Regions from separate parts of the Streptomyces sp. NBC_00388 genome, predicted to be linked through region 2. Evidence: riboswitches for the same ligand, from Rfam matches in the RefSeq annotation. Region 2 holds a riboswitch; each other region holds the start of a gene.
The links. Region 2 has a riboswitch for cobalamin ahead of OG917_RS02445 (HoxN/HupN/NixA family nickel/cobalt transporter). Riboswitches for the same ligand answer to the same signal wherever they lie in the genome.

Region 1 (4,645 bases), 1.2 Mb from region 2:
GTCGCGGTTGCCGGGCGCATCCCTCCAGTGTCGGTGGCCCCGCACCGGGATGCCACCCGGCCGGGGCAATCGGTCCGGGGCCGGTGCGGCACGGCCGCCGGATCAGGGGCCCGGGCTGTCCCGGCCGGGCTGGCCGTATCCCCGGAGCTTCCCGGTGACCTCGGCCAGCTGCGCGGCGGAGAGCAGGGACGGGGTGCGGCCGGGCAGCGCGGAGGCGGTGAGCCAGAGCCGGCACATCCACTCCAGCTGGGCGGTGCGGTCGTAGGCCTGATCGAGCGAGCCGCCGTGGGTGACCGTGCCGTGGTTCTGGAGGAGGCAGCCGGAGCGGTCCGCGAGGGCGGTGAGCATGTGCGCGGCCAGCTCCTCGCTTCCGTAGAGCGCGTACGGGGCGACGCGGACCGGGCCGCCCAGCGCGGCGGCCATGTAGTGCACGACGGGCAGCTCGGTGACGAGGGTGGAGACCGCCGTGGCGTGCACGGCGTGCGTGTGGACGACGGCGGTGGCCGCGGTCGCGCGGTACACGGCCAGGTGCAGGGGCAGTTCGCTGGTCGGTCTCAGCTCGCCCGTCACCTGGCGGCCGTCCAGGTCGACGGCGACGGTGTCGCCGGGCCCGAGCCTCTCGTACGGCACTCCGCTGGGCGTGACCAGGACCAGGTCGCCGCAGCGCACCGAGACGTTGCCCGATGTGCCGACGACCAGCCCATCGGCCGCGGTCCTGCGGGCGGTGGCGACCAGTTCCTGCCAGGCCCTCGCGAGCGGACCGGCCTCCTGCGGCTCCCCTGCCGTACCTTCCATCGCTTCCGCTCCTCCGTCGCTGCCGGTCCCGGGACCGCCCCGGTGGGTGCGCCGCCGGCCCGCCGCCCGCGGGGAGCGGGCAGGGCCGGTCGTCCGGCGATGATGCCAGGCCCCCGCGCGCTCCGGTATGCCGCCGGCGCACCCGCGGGACAGAGACGGAACCAGCGCCTCCGGGGAGGGTCACCACAGCGCCCGGCTCAGTTCATCTTCCGTTCACCAAGGTTGCCTAGGTTCGTCTCGTCAATGACCTCGAACGATTGCCCAGGTAAATGGAACACTTGACCCTGCTCCTTGGGATCGTGATCATTACCGCTCTCGTGTTCGACTTCACGAACGGTTTCCACGACACGGCCAACGCGATGGCGACGACCATCTCGACCGGCGCTCTCAAACCGAAGACCGCGGTGGCCATGTCCGCCGTGCTCAACCTGGTCGGCGCTTTCCTGTCCGTCGAGGTCGCCAGGACGATCTCCGGCGGGATCATCAACGAACAGGGCATCACCACAGAAGTGATCTTCGCGGCACTCGTCGGTGCCATCCTCTGGAATCTGCTGACCTGGCTGCTCGGCCTGCCGTCCAGTTCCTCCCACGCACTCTTCGGCGGGCTCATCGGGGCCACGCTGATGTCGGTCGGCTCGTCCGGTGTCAACGGCGAAGTCGTCATCACCAAGGTGCTGCTCCCCGCGGTCGCCGCTCCGGTGGTCGCCGGGTTCGCCGCGCTGCTGGCGACCAGGCTGACGTACCGGATCGGCCGCCGTACGGACGAGAAGGCCACCGCCAAGGGCTACCGGGCGGGCCAGATCGCGTCCGCCGGCCTCGTCTCGCTGGCCCACGGCACCAACGACGCGCAGAAGACCATGGGCGTGATCACCCTCGCCCTGGTCACCGGCCACGTCATCGCACCGGGATCGAACCCGCCCCTGTGGGTCATCGTCTCCGCGGGCACCGCCATCGCACTGGGTACCTACCTGGGCGGCTGGCGCATCATCCGCACCATGGGCAAGGGCCTCACCGAGCTCAGGCCGCAGCAGGGCTTCGCCGCCCAGACCGGCGCCGCAACCGTGATCCTGGCCTCCTCGCACCTCGGCTTCTCCCTCTCCACCACCCAGGTCTGCTCGGGCGCCGTGATGGGAGCGGGCGTCGGCCGCAAGGGCGGCGTGGTCCGCTGGTCAACCGCCACCCGGATGTTCGTCGCCTGGTGTCTGACCCTGCCCGCCGCGGCGCTCGTCGGCGCGGGCGCCGAGTACCTGACGGGCCGCGGCCCGTGGGGCGTCGGAGCCGTCGCCGCTCTGCTGGTCGTGGGCTCCGGTGTGATCTGGTCGCTCTCCCGCCGCACGCCGGTCGGCCAGCACAGTGTCACCCCTGACGAACCGGTCGCGTCCGACGGACCGGCGGGGGTGGTGACGACCGCCATCGCGGCCGTCGCCCCGCCGCCCGCCGGAGCGGTCTCCGACGGTCTCCGGGCCACCATCCCCGCGCCGGAGCCCAACCGGCCCGCCACGGTCTGAAGGAGAAGGACACCGCACATGGACATCGACTGGGCAGCTCTCGGCACCGTCTTCGGCGTCAGCCTCGTGGCGACCGTCGGACTGGTGGGCCTGTTCACCCTCGGCGTGGTGGGCCTGGCACGGAAGCCCGCGGCAGAAGCGGGTACCGCGACCGCGCCCGCCGCCGCCTCACCGGCCGGGACGGGCCGGGGCCCGGCGCAGGCCGTGCGGGCCGGCTCGTACGCCTGCTTCGCGCTCTGCGCGGCGGCCGTGGCGTACGGGATCTATCTGATCGTCGCCTGACCACCACCCCTCCCCCACAGCGCCCCCGCGCCCGTCCTGCGGCCCCCACCGGCCGCCGGGCGGGCGCTTCCGCGCGCGGCCGGGACCGTGCGGGGCGTCCGGGCGGCCCCCGGCGGTCCGTGTGGGGCTCGGCACACTGCCCCGCCGCAGGTCAAGGCGGGTTGACGGGTGTTCGCCGACCGTGGTGGACTTCCGGGGCCAATACGGCGGCAGGAGAGGAAGCCGGTGCGAATCCGGCGCGGTCCCGCCACTGTCACCGGGGATCACACCCCGGAAGCCAGGAACTCTCACCGCCGGTCACGTCGTACCAGGGCGCGGACACCCTGAGTGAGGACTACGCCATGTGCGGCTGCCAGCTGCCCGAACCGCCCGCTGTACCGAGCACGGCCGCTCCGACGGCCCGCCGAGGCGTACCGGCCTGCTGACCCCATGCGTGCCGAGCGTGTCTTCGTCTACGGCGCCACCACGGGCCTCCTTGCGGACTTCGTCTTCGCCGACCCCCGGCGTGGCCACCCGGTCGCTGCCTTCGGGCGGGCCGCCGCCGCGGTGGAGCGCCGGCTGTGGCGCGACCACCGCGGGTGGGGCGCCCTGCACACCGCGGTGTGTGCGGGCGGCGCGGTGGGCGCCGCCGTGCTGGCCCGGCGTGCCGTACGCGGCCGTCCTGCCGCCGCTGTCGCCCTGACCACCGCCGCCACCTGGGCCGTCGTGGGCGGCACCTCGCTGGGGCGTGAGGCGCGCGCCGTGGGCGCCGCGCTGGCCGCCGGTGATGTCGCGGCGGCCAGGGAGCGGCTGCCCCATCTGTGCGGACGCGACCCGCAGGCCCTCGACGAGCAGCAGATCGCGCGGGCCGTCGTGGAGTCCGTGGCCGAGAACACCTCCGACGCGGTGGTGGGGGCGCTGGTATGGGGAGCACTGGCCGGGGTCCCCGGGCTCGCCGGGTTCCGGGCGGTGAACACCCTGGACGCGATGGTCGGCCACCGGTCGCCCCGTTATCTGCGGTACGGCTGGGCGTCGGCCCGGCTCGACGACCTGGCGGGCTGGCCGGGCGCCCGGCTCACCGCCGTACTCGCGGTCCTCGCGGGCGGCGACCCGCGGGGCGCCCTGCGGGCCTGGCGGTCGGACGCGGGCGGCCATCCGAGCCCCAACGCGGGCCCGGTGGAGGCGTCGTTCGCCGGCGCCCTCGGTGTGCGGCTCGGGGGCACCCTCGCGTACGGCGGCCGGCCCGAGCACCGGGCGGTACTCAACAGCGGCGGCCGGCCCGTGGCCGTCGGCGACATCGAGCGCGCGGTGCGGCTGTCCCGCCGGGTGTCCCTGCTGGCGCTCGCGACGGCTCTCGCAGTGAGGAAGGTGCGCGGATGAGCGGCGGACTGCTGGTGGCCGGGACGACATCGGATGCCGGGAAGAGCGTGGTGACGGCAGGGATCTGCCGGTGGCTGGTGCGCCGGGGCGTGAAGGTCGCCCCCTTCAAGGCGCAGAACATGTCGCTCAACTCGTTCGTCACCCGCGAGGGCGCGGAGATCGGGCGGGCCCAGGCGATGCAGGCGCAGGCGGCGCGGGTGGAACCCACCGCGCTGATGAACCCGGTACTGCTGAAGCCGGGCAGCGACCGGTCGAGCCAGGTCGTGCTGATGGGGAAGCCGGTGGGCGAGATGAGCGCCCGCGGCTACCACGGCGGACGGCAGCAGGCGCTGCTCTCCACGGTCACCGACTGCCTCGCCGAGCTGCGGAGCACGTATGACGCGGTGATCTGTGAGGGGGCGGGGAGTCCCGCCGAGATCAATCTGCGGCGGACCGACATCGTCAACATGGGCATCGCGCGCGCCGCGCGGTTCCCGGTGGTCGTCGTCGGCGACATCGACCGGGGCGGGGTCTTCGCGTCGTTCTTCGGTACGACGGCGCTGCTGAGCGCCGAGGACCAGTCGCTCGTCGCCGGGTACCTCGTCAACAAGTTCCGCGGTGACGTGTCCCTGCTTGAGCCGGGCCTGGACATGCTGCAGGGGCTCACCGGACGGCGCACCTACGGCGTTCTGCCGTACACCCACGGTCTGGGCATCGACGAG
Region 2 (4,645 bases):
AGGGGATCACCGTGACGGTCGTGCCGAGGGTGAGCCCGGGTACGCGCCCGGCCAGATGCGCGGCGAGCACGAACTGATCATAGAAGGGCGCCGGGTACGCCTCGTGCACATCGGCGGTCACTGCGACGTGGTCGGAGATCATCGCGAAGGAGTAGCCCAACTCCCTTGCGTCCAGCGCCTGCCGGAGGAGTGTGGCGGGGGTGGTGCCGGGGCCGAAGTTCAGGATGTTGGCGCCGAATTTCATCGATCGAGCGTAACAATCATCCGGAACCGGGGCACATACATCCTTCCTCGCGTCCACGTCGCCGGGCCACCGCGGTGACCCGGCGGGGCGGTGCCGTGGGGTCAGAGATCGGGCCGCACGGGGATGTAGCCGCTGTCGAGGAGCCGGGGAAGGTAGTACCTGAGTGCGGCGACGGTCTGGGACCGGTTGCCACCGCCGTCGTGACAGAGCACGATCGCGCCGTCCTTGACGTCGCGCAGCACGGAGCCGGTGATGCTCTTCGTTCCCGGCCGCGCCCAGTCGTTGGTGTCGAGCGACCAGCCCAGCGGCTCCATGCCCAGCTCGGCGCAGATCCCGAGGGTGGCCGGGTTCCAGTCGCCGTACGGTGCGCGGGCCCACTCCGGCGGGGCGCCGAGCACCTTCTCGATCAGCTCGCTGGTCCTGGTGAGTTCGGACCGGGCGGCGGCCGGCCTCACCTTGGTGAGCTGGGGGTGGGTCCAGGAGTGGTTGGCGACCGCGTGGCCCCCGTTCGCGATGTCATGGAGCAACTGCGGGTATTCGACGGCGTTCTCACCGATCACGCAGAACGTCGCCTGCACGTCGTACTGGGCGAGGATGCGCAGCACCTGGGGTGTGTAGAGGGGGTCGGGGCCGTCGTCGAAGGTGAGGGCGATCCTGCGGCCCGGCCCGTCCATGGAGTAGACCGCGTGGGTGCGGACCGCCGGGTTCCGGGAGGGGGAGCCCATCGACGTCTCGCCAGCGAAGGGGCGCAGCCGGTACGTGGGGGGTCTGGCGGGCACGGCCGCCGGCGGCCCGGCGGCCGGCGCCCGGACGCGGTGGGGCGGTGCGGCGGTGGACGGTGTGTGTGACGGATGGGGCGCGGTGGCGCCGGAGGGACCGTAGGCCCGGGAGAACACTCCGCCGACGGCCAGAGCGCCGAGACCCACGGCGGCGCGTACGAACCTGCGACGCCCTTGCGTATTAGTGTGATTTTCAGACTGCATGGCACCGTACTGCCATACAACGGCGCGAAAGCACCGCCGACACCGCCGGAAACGCGTGCACAACCACTCCGACGGGCTCAACCCTCACCCCCGCGGCCCGCGACACGCCGTGGTCGCACCCGTGGCAGGCGGGGGTGCGGGCTCACCAGCAGCCCCCGCCCTTGCCGGTTCAGCCGCTGTCGGCGGCCCGGAGCGTCCACCGCTCCTCCACCCTGGCAATCCGCCAGTAGGCCAGTGCAGCGACCCATACCAGGACGAAGAGTCCGACGATGAGGTAGCCCACGTTCCCGAGATCGAGGCCCGCTATCCAGTCGGTGACCGCGTCCTGGAGGCCGAGCTTGTCGTGCAGCACACCGATCAGTTCGATGGTGCCGATGAGGAACGCGACGGCGATCGACAGACCGGTGATGGCGAGGTTGTAGAAGACCTTGCGCACCGGGTTGGAGAAGGCCCACTGGTACGCGAAGTTCATGAAGGTGCCGTCGAGTGTGTCGAAGAGGCTCATGCCGGCCGCGAAGAGCAGCGGCAGACAGAGGACGGCGTACCAGGGCAGCCCCGCTGCGGCGCCGCTGCCCGCCATCACCATGAGGGTGACCTCGGTCGCGGTGTCGAAGCCCAGGCCGAAGAGGAAGCCGAGGGGGTACATCTGGCCCGGCCTGGTGATGGACTTGGTGAACCGGCCGAGTATGCGGTTCATGAACCCGCGTGAGTCCAGGTGCGATTCGAGTTCGGCCTCGTCGAAACGTCCGGCGCGCATCTCCCGGAACACCCGCAGGATCCCGGCGAGGGCCACGAGATTGAGCGCCGCGATGAGGTACAGGAAGGTACCGGACACACTCGTGCCGACGACTCCGAGCACCTGATGGGCGTCCGAGCCCTCGTTCATGAGCACGCCGGCGAGCCGCGCTCCCCCGGCGACCAGCGCGGCCATGGCCACCACCACACTGGAGTGGCCCAGCGCGAACCAGAAGCCCACCGAGACCGGGCGCTTCCCGTCGGCCATGAGTTTGCGTGTGGTGTTGTCGATGGCGGCGATGTGGTCGGCGTCGAAGGCGTGCCGCATCCCGAGTGTGTACGCGGTGACGCCGAGGCCCACCCCGAACGCCTTGGAGCCGACTTCGTAGTGCCCTGGCTCCACCAGCAGGAACAGGACGCCGAACGCGACGGCGTGGAGCGCCGCTATCACCGCCAGCAGTCCGGCGGTACGCAGGGTGTCCTCGCGCCGCCAGGCGAACACGGCGGTTTCGGGCAGGGTCATGCGGGTCACGCTCCAGCACCTCGTGGATCACTTCGTGAGATGCCGTGGCCGGTCTCCTGGCTGACGGGTTCGCTGACGCTCGCCTCCGGCCCTGCCTTCCCGGCCGCGGGCGCGGCCAGTGGCTTCGACGGGACGGGGCTCCCCGATCACAGTGGCGAGGGCCGCTCCGGTCTGAGACCCCCCGAAGGGGCTGTCACCGGTCTTCCCGAGCACCACGGCCCTTTCACCCTAGGTTCCGGGCTGCCGTGGCTGCAACCGGCTCCCCGTGGGCGGGTATCGGAGGCGCATCGGCCCGCCGGCGGACGGGTTCCGTCGCCGCGCACCACTGCGGGGCGGCGCGGCTCCGCTGCCGCGCCGCCCTCGGGACCCGCCTCGGGGGGCCAGGACGGTCAGTCCTCGCCCTCCAGGTTTCCCTCGGTCTCCAGATAGACCTGGCGCAGCGCTTCGAGCGTTGCCGGGTCCGGCTCGGCCCACATGCCCCGGGACTCAGCCTCCAGCAGCCGTTCCGCGATCCCGTGCAGGGCCCAGGGGTTGGCCTGCTGGAGGAAGTCGCGGTTCACCGGGTCGAGTACGTAGGTCTCGGTGAGCTTGTCGTACATCCAGTCGGCGACGACCCCGGTGGTGGCGTCGTATCCGAAGAGGTAGTCGACGGTGGCAGCGAGTTCGAAGGCACCCTTGTAGCCGTGCCGCCGCATCGCCTCGATCCACCGGGGGTTGACCACCCGCGCGCGGAAGACCCGTGAGGTCTCCTCGACGAGGGTGCGGGTGCGAACGGTCTCGGGACGGGTGGAGTCCCCGATGTACGCCTCCGGCGCGCTTCCGCGCAGTGCCCGGACCGTGGCCACCATGCCGCCGTGGTACTGGAAGTAGTCGTCGGAGTCCGCGATGTCGTGTTCGCGGGTGTCCGTGTTCTTCGCCGCGACCGTGATCCTCTTGTACGCGGTCTCCATCTCCGCGCGGGCCGGGCGGCCGTCCAGCTCCCGGCCGTAGGCATAGCCGCCCCAGACCGTGTACACCTCGGCGAGGTCGGCGTCGGTGCGCCAGTCCCGGCTGTCGATGAGCTGGAGGATCCCGGCGCCGTAGGTGCCGGGGCGGGAGCCGAAGATCCGGGTGGTGGCCCGGCGTTCGTCACCGTGCTCGGCGAGGTCGGCCCGGGTGTGGGCGCGTACGAAGTTCTGCTCGTCGGGTTCGTCCAGGGACGCGGCCAGCCGTACCGCGTCGTCCAGCAGGCCGATGGTGTGCGGGAACGCGTCCCGGAAGAAGCCCGAGATGCGCAGGGTGACATCGATGCGGGGGCGGCCCAGCTCACCGAGCGGGACCGGCTCAAGACCGGTGACGCGGCGTGAGGCGTCGTCCCACACCGGACGGATGCCCAGGAGCGCGAGAGCCTCCGCAACGTCGTCGCCCGACGTGCGCATCGCGCTGGTCCCCCACAGGGAGAGACCCACCGATGTGGGCCATTCGCCGTTGTCGGTGCGGTAGCGCTCCAGCAGCGAATCGGCGAGCAGTTGTCCGGTCTCCCAGGCGAGCCGGGACGGGATGGCCTTGGGGTCGACGGAGTAGAAGTTGCGGCCGGTCGGCAGGACGTTGACCAGACCGCGCAGCGGGGAACCGGAGGGGCCTGCCGGGACGAAGCCGCCGTCCAGCGCGTGCAGGGCGTGGTCGATCTCGTCCGTGGTGGCGGCCAGCCGCGGCACGACCTCGCGGGCCGCGAAGCCGAGGATGTCGGCGACCGCGCGGGGGTGGCCCTCGGCCACCTCGGCGACGGCCCCGGGATCCCAGTCGGCCGCCTCCATGGCCTCGACCAGGACACGCGCCTGCTCCTCGGCGGTGTCGGCCGCGGTGCGGGTCGCGTTGGCCTCGTCCAGGCCCAGGGCTTCGCGCAGCCCCGGCAGGGAGGCGGTGCCGCCCCAGATCTGCCGGGCGCGCAGAATGGCCAGCACCAGGTTGACCCGGTCGGCCCCGGCGGGCGGGGTACCCAGGACGTGCAGCCCGTCGCGGATCTGCGCGTCCTTGATCTCGCACAGCCAGCCGTCGACGTGGAAGATGAAGTCGTCGAAGCCCTCGTCGTCGGGCCGGTTCTCAAGCCCGAGGTCGTGGTCGAGCTTGGCGGCCTGGATCAGCGTCCAGATCTGGGCCCGGATCGCGGGGAGCTTCGCC
Region 3 (4,645 bases), 240 kb from region 2:
GGTCGGCCAGCGGATTGCGTACGAGCGCCTGCAGGACCGTGCCGGTGACCGCGAGACCGGCACCGACCACCGCCCCGAGCACCACCCGGGGAGCCCGCACGTCCCACACGATCGAGGCGTACGCACCCTTACGGGGACGGCCGAACACGGCCTGCAGGACCTCGCCCGGCGGGATCCGGACGGGACCCAGGGCGAGCGCGGCCACTGCCACCACCAGAAGAAGGACGACCAGCCCGGCCGTCACCGCGGCGAACCGCGCGGCCGAAGGCGCGCCGTGCTCCACCGCGCCGTGCTCCACCGTGCCGTGCTCCACCGCGCCGTGCTCCGCCCTCACGCCACGCCCGGGTGCAGCTGCCCGGCCAGGTCCTCCACCGCGTCCGCGACCCGGACCCCCACGACGGCCGACGACAGCGGCAGGACGGCGAACCTGTTGTGCTTGATCGCGGGGACCCCGGCGAGCGCCGGGTCCTCCCGGAGTCTCTTCTTCTTCGCCTCGACCGGGGTCCCGCCGTAGTCGTAGATCACAATGACGTCCGGCTCGCGCTTGACGACCTGCTCCCACGACACGGTGCCGAAGGCGTGGTGCACATCCGAGAAGATGTTCCGGCCGCCCGCCAGGGAGATGATCCGGTCGCCGATGCCGTAACCGCCCGCCGTGAACGGGGAGCTGTCGCCCGAGTCGTAGACGAAGACGGAGGGCCGCGGGCTCTTCCGCAGTCCCGCCTCCACCGTGTCGATCTTCCGCTGCTGCCCGGCGATCAGTCTCCTGCCGCGCGCCGGTACCCCGAAGGTACGGGCGACCTCGGTTATCTCGGTTCTGACCGCGTCGAGTCCGGCCGGCCCCCGGGTGCAGGACTCGACGTTCAGCCGGGTGGCGATACCGGACTCCTCCAGCCCGGCGCGGTCCCGGCCCTCGCCCTTGTCGAAGGCGCTGGCGTAACCGCCGTACACGAAGTCGGGGTTGACGCCGAGCAGCGTCTCCTTCGACGGGTACTCCTTCGCCAGCACCCGGGTCCTGGCGTAGGCGGACCGGTATCGGGGGAGCACCGCGTCATCCGCGTAGGCCGTCCCCGCGATGCGCTGCCCCAGCCCGAGGGCGAGCATCACCTCGGTCGCGTGCTGGTTCATGGTGACGGTGCGCTCCGGGGGAGCGTCGAAGGTGGTCCGCGTACCGCAGTTGGAGACCGTGTACGGGAAGCCGGCCGCGGTCCTGGCGCCTTGCGGACGCTCCGTCCCGGTGCCGGGCGAGCCGCAGGCGGCGAGCGGGAGGAGAAGTGCGGCGCTCATCAACAGGCGCGGCGCAGTACGGAACGTGGGCATGGCCCTGCCTCTCCCGGGGAGTCCTCGTCCCCTGGTGACGGTGGAGAAGGCGGCGCGTCAGTGTCTGACTCCCGGGCCCGGAGGCCTGGTCACAGTGGCGGGACCGTACCGGATTCGCACCGGTTTCCTGGCCTGCGCCGCCTGGGTGAACGGCCCCAGTGTGTCAGACCGTCCGGCCGGGGCCGCCGCGCCGTCCGTCCGGCCGGGGTGCGTCTCGTGCAGACTGATGGTGTGGCCACAGACGATGCGCAGGACAGGCTCGCGGCGGTCAGGCAGGACCTGGAGCGCGCGACCGCCCGCCTGCGGCTGCTCTCCGACGTCAGTACCGCCCTGTCCAGCGTGCTCGACGCCGAGGAGGCGCTCGGCCGGCTGGCGCGGCTGATCGTCCCTCAGCTCGCTGACGCGTGCGTGGTGGATCTGGTCGAGGGTGACGGGGTGCGCCGCCGGACCGCTGTGCACCGCGACTCCGCACGCGAGCTGCCGGAGCAGCCGGACAGCCTGCCGTGGTCCGAAGAGGCTGCCGCCCCGCTGGCCCGGGTACTGCGCGGCGCTGGGCCGGTGACCGTGACGGACTTCGGGGCTCCTGCGTCCGCGGGGTCCCTCCAGTCGGCGCAGCTGGAGCTCTACCGCGTACTCGGCGCGAAGTCGGTGCTGATCGTGCCCCTCCAGGTGCGCAGAGAGGTGTTCGGCGCGCTCAGTCTCGTCCGCACCGAGTCGGCCGAACCCTTCGGAGACGAGGAGATCTCCCTCGCCGCCGACCTCGGACACCGGGCCGGGCTCGCAGTCGAGAACGCCCGGCTGTACGCGGTCCAGCTCCGCACGGCCGAGCAGCTGCAGCTCTCGCTCCTGCCCGACCTGTCGGGAATCGAGCACCTGGAACTCGCGGCACGCTACGTGCCCGCGCGGGAGGGAGCCGAGGTCGGCGGCGACTGGTTCGACGCCTTCCGGCTGACCGACGGCTCCACCGTGCTGGCCATCGGCGATGTCGTCGGCCACGACCTCTCCGCGGCCGTGGGCATGGGACAGCTGCGCAACATGCTGCGGTCGCTTGCCTACGACAGCGGTGACTCGCCCGCAGGCGTGATGCGCCGCCTGGACGGCGTCATGCAGGGGCTGAGCACGACCGAACTGGTCACCGGTGTGATCGCACGCATCTACACGCCCCCCACCGGGCCGTGGTTCATGCACTGGACCAACGCGGGGCACCCGTCCCCGGTACTGACCGGCCCCGCCGGGGGCAGCCGGCTCCTGGAGGAGGGGCTGGCCCCGGTCCTGGGGGTCGATCCGGCCATCGAGCGGGAGGACGCACTGACCGTGCTGGAGCCGGGCTCCACCCTGCTGCTGTACACGGACGGGCTCATCGAACGGCCGGGTGAGGACATCGGCCGGGGCTTCACCAGACTCCGCCAGCACGTGGCGAACCTGGCCGAGGAGCCCCTCCAGACCTTCTGCGACGAACTGCTGGCGCGACTCATGGACGGCCACTTCGACGACATCGCGGTACTGGCCCTGCGCGTTCCGCCGGTGGAGCAGGGCCCGGGGTGACACAGGCCCGGGGTGACACAGGGCGGCAGCCGCGCGCGCTCATTCGCCGCGGCCGGGGGTGCCGGTCCCGCCGGCGCCGTCCCCGGGCTCACCGGATGTGCCACCGTCCGCAGGCGTGTCCGCCCCGTCGGCCGGGCCCCCGCCCGCGCTGTCGCCCCTGCGGCGCCGCCGGACGTATCTGATCACCAGCACGACGACGACCAGTCCCACGAACAGCAGCGCGGCGCCCCGGCCGACGAAGTTCTCGATGCTGCTGTAGGCGTTGCCCGCCGCGTAGCCGACCAGAGTGAAGCCGGCCCCCCAGACCAGGCCGCCCAGGGCGTTGAAGAGGAGGAAGGTGCGGTAGGGCATGCCCGACGCGCCCGCGAGCGCCGGCATGACCGCGCGGAAGAACGCCACGAAACGGCCGAGGAACACGGCCACCGGCCCCCGCCGCCGGATCAGGTCCCGGGCGGACTCGATGCTGTTCCGGTGGCGGCGCAGCGATCGCGCGGCCAGCAGCCGCGGACCGAATCTGCGGCCGATCTCGTAGCCGACGGAGTCCCCGGCGATGGCGGCGAACACCACGATGAGGGCGAGCCAGACCACGGAGACCTGGCCCTTCGCCGCGAGCACGCCCCCGATCACGACAGCGCTCTCGCCCGGGATGACGAAGCCGAAGAACAGCGCGTCCTCACAGAAGACCAGCCCGGCGACGACCGCGTAGACGGCGGCGCCCGACAGCCCGGACAGCCAGCCGGTGACCGTGCCCACCGCGGCCTCCTCCCTTGTCGTCGTGCTCCTGCGGCCCGTGCGCACGTCCCCCGGAGCGTGCGAGGTGTGTGGTGTCCGAGGCTGTCAGCCGACGCGGTGTTCCGCATCGCGGGGGCGGCCACCGCGGGGCCGTCCGCGGCTGGAGCGGGCGCTGCGCCGCACGGTATGATCCACCGGAGCGAGGAGGCCGGTGTCCCCGCGCGCGGCGGTGGGGCCCGCCGTATCCGAACTGCGGCGATCGTGCCGCCGACGGTCCCTACTTGCGATGGTGTGCGCCCCGGGCGCGCGCCGTGACCGCCGAGTAGGAGAACCACGTGACTGAGACCCCCGCCCCCGTGGTGGACGACCCCGTCGGCTCCGCCACCGCCCGCCCCGCCCCCGTACCGCGCGAAGAGCGGCAGGCCGCCCAGTGGCCCGTCCTCGCGGTGGTCTCGCTCGGCGGTACGGCCGGGGCATCGGCACGGTACGGCGCCTCGCTCCTGTGGCCCACGGCCGGCGGGGCCTTCCCCTGGACGACGCTGGTGATCAACACCGTGGGCTGTGCGGTCATCGGCGTGTTCATGGTGGTCATCACCGAGGCCCGGTCGGTCCACCGTCTCGTACGCCCCTTCTTCGGCACCGGGGTCCTGGGCGGCTTCACCACCTTCTCGACGTACGCCATGGACATCAGGGGGCTGGTGGCCGCCGGGCAGGCCCGCACCGCGCTCGCCTCTCTGGCGCTGACGCCGCTGGCGGCGCTGGCGGCGGTCTGGGCCGCGGCTGCCCTGACCCGCCGCTTCTGCGTCCGGAAGGCGTCCCGGTCCCGGGACGTCACTGCGGTCGCCCGTGAGAGCGCCGGCCGCACCGGCCGCGGAGCGGAGGAACGTTGAACTGGCTTCTCCTGATGGCGGGAGCCGCGGTCGGCGCCCCGCTGCGCTATCTCGCCGACCGCAGGATCCAGGCGTCGCACGACACGGTCTTCCCCTGGGGCACCTTCGCGGTCAATGTCGTCGCCTGCCTGATCCTGGGGCTGGTCACCGGGGCAGTC

Region 1: another riboswitch for cobalamin. It lies ahead of OG917_RS07750 (cobalamin biosynthesis protein); the one in region 2 lies ahead of OG917_RS02445 (HoxN/HupN/NixA family nickel/cobalt transporter).
Region 3: another riboswitch for cobalamin. It lies ahead of OG917_RS03445 (ABC transporter substrate-binding protein); the one in region 2 lies ahead of OG917_RS02445 (HoxN/HupN/NixA family nickel/cobalt transporter).

Annotation. Positions count from the first base shown of each region.
Region 1 is NZ_CP107948.1:1,681,999-1,686,643, forward strand. Features, by position in the region: gene OG917_RS07730 (alpha/beta hydrolase family protein) at 1-20, opposite strand, end outside; gene OG917_RS07735 (class II aldolase/adducin family protein) at 103-795, opposite strand; gene OG917_RS07740 (inorganic phosphate transporter) at 1,065-2,303, shown strand; gene OG917_RS07745 (hypothetical protein) at 2,322-2,585, shown strand; cobalamin riboswitch at 2,755-2,891, shown strand; gene OG917_RS07750 (cobalamin biosynthesis protein) at 3,015-3,944, shown strand; gene OG917_RS07755 (cobyric acid synthase) at 3,941-4,645, shown strand, end outside.
Region 2 is NZ_CP107948.1:512,281-516,925, forward strand. Features, by position in the region: gene OG917_RS02435 (TIGR03619 family F420-dependent LLM class oxidoreductase) at 1-244, opposite strand, end outside; gene OG917_RS02440 (polysaccharide deacetylase family protein) at 346-1,023, opposite strand; gene OG917_RS02445 (HoxN/HupN/NixA family nickel/cobalt transporter) at 1,397-2,485, opposite strand; cobalamin riboswitch at 2,515-2,717, opposite strand; gene cobN (cobaltochelatase subunit CobN) at 2,875-4,645, opposite strand, start outside.
Region 3 is NZ_CP107948.1:747,918-752,562, reverse strand. Features, by position in the region: gene OG917_RS03450 (FecCD family ABC transporter permease) at 1-283, opposite strand, end outside; gene OG917_RS03445 (ABC transporter substrate-binding protein) at 331-1,320, opposite strand; adenosylcobalamin (AdoCbl) riboswitch at 1,325-1,475, opposite strand; gene OG917_RS03440 (PP2C family protein-serine/threonine phosphatase) at 1,552-2,865, shown strand; gene OG917_RS03435 (DedA family protein) at 2,905-3,618, opposite strand; gene OG917_RS03430 (fluoride efflux transporter FluC) at 3,933-4,487, shown strand; gene crcB (fluoride efflux transporter CrcB) at 4,484-4,645, shown strand, end outside.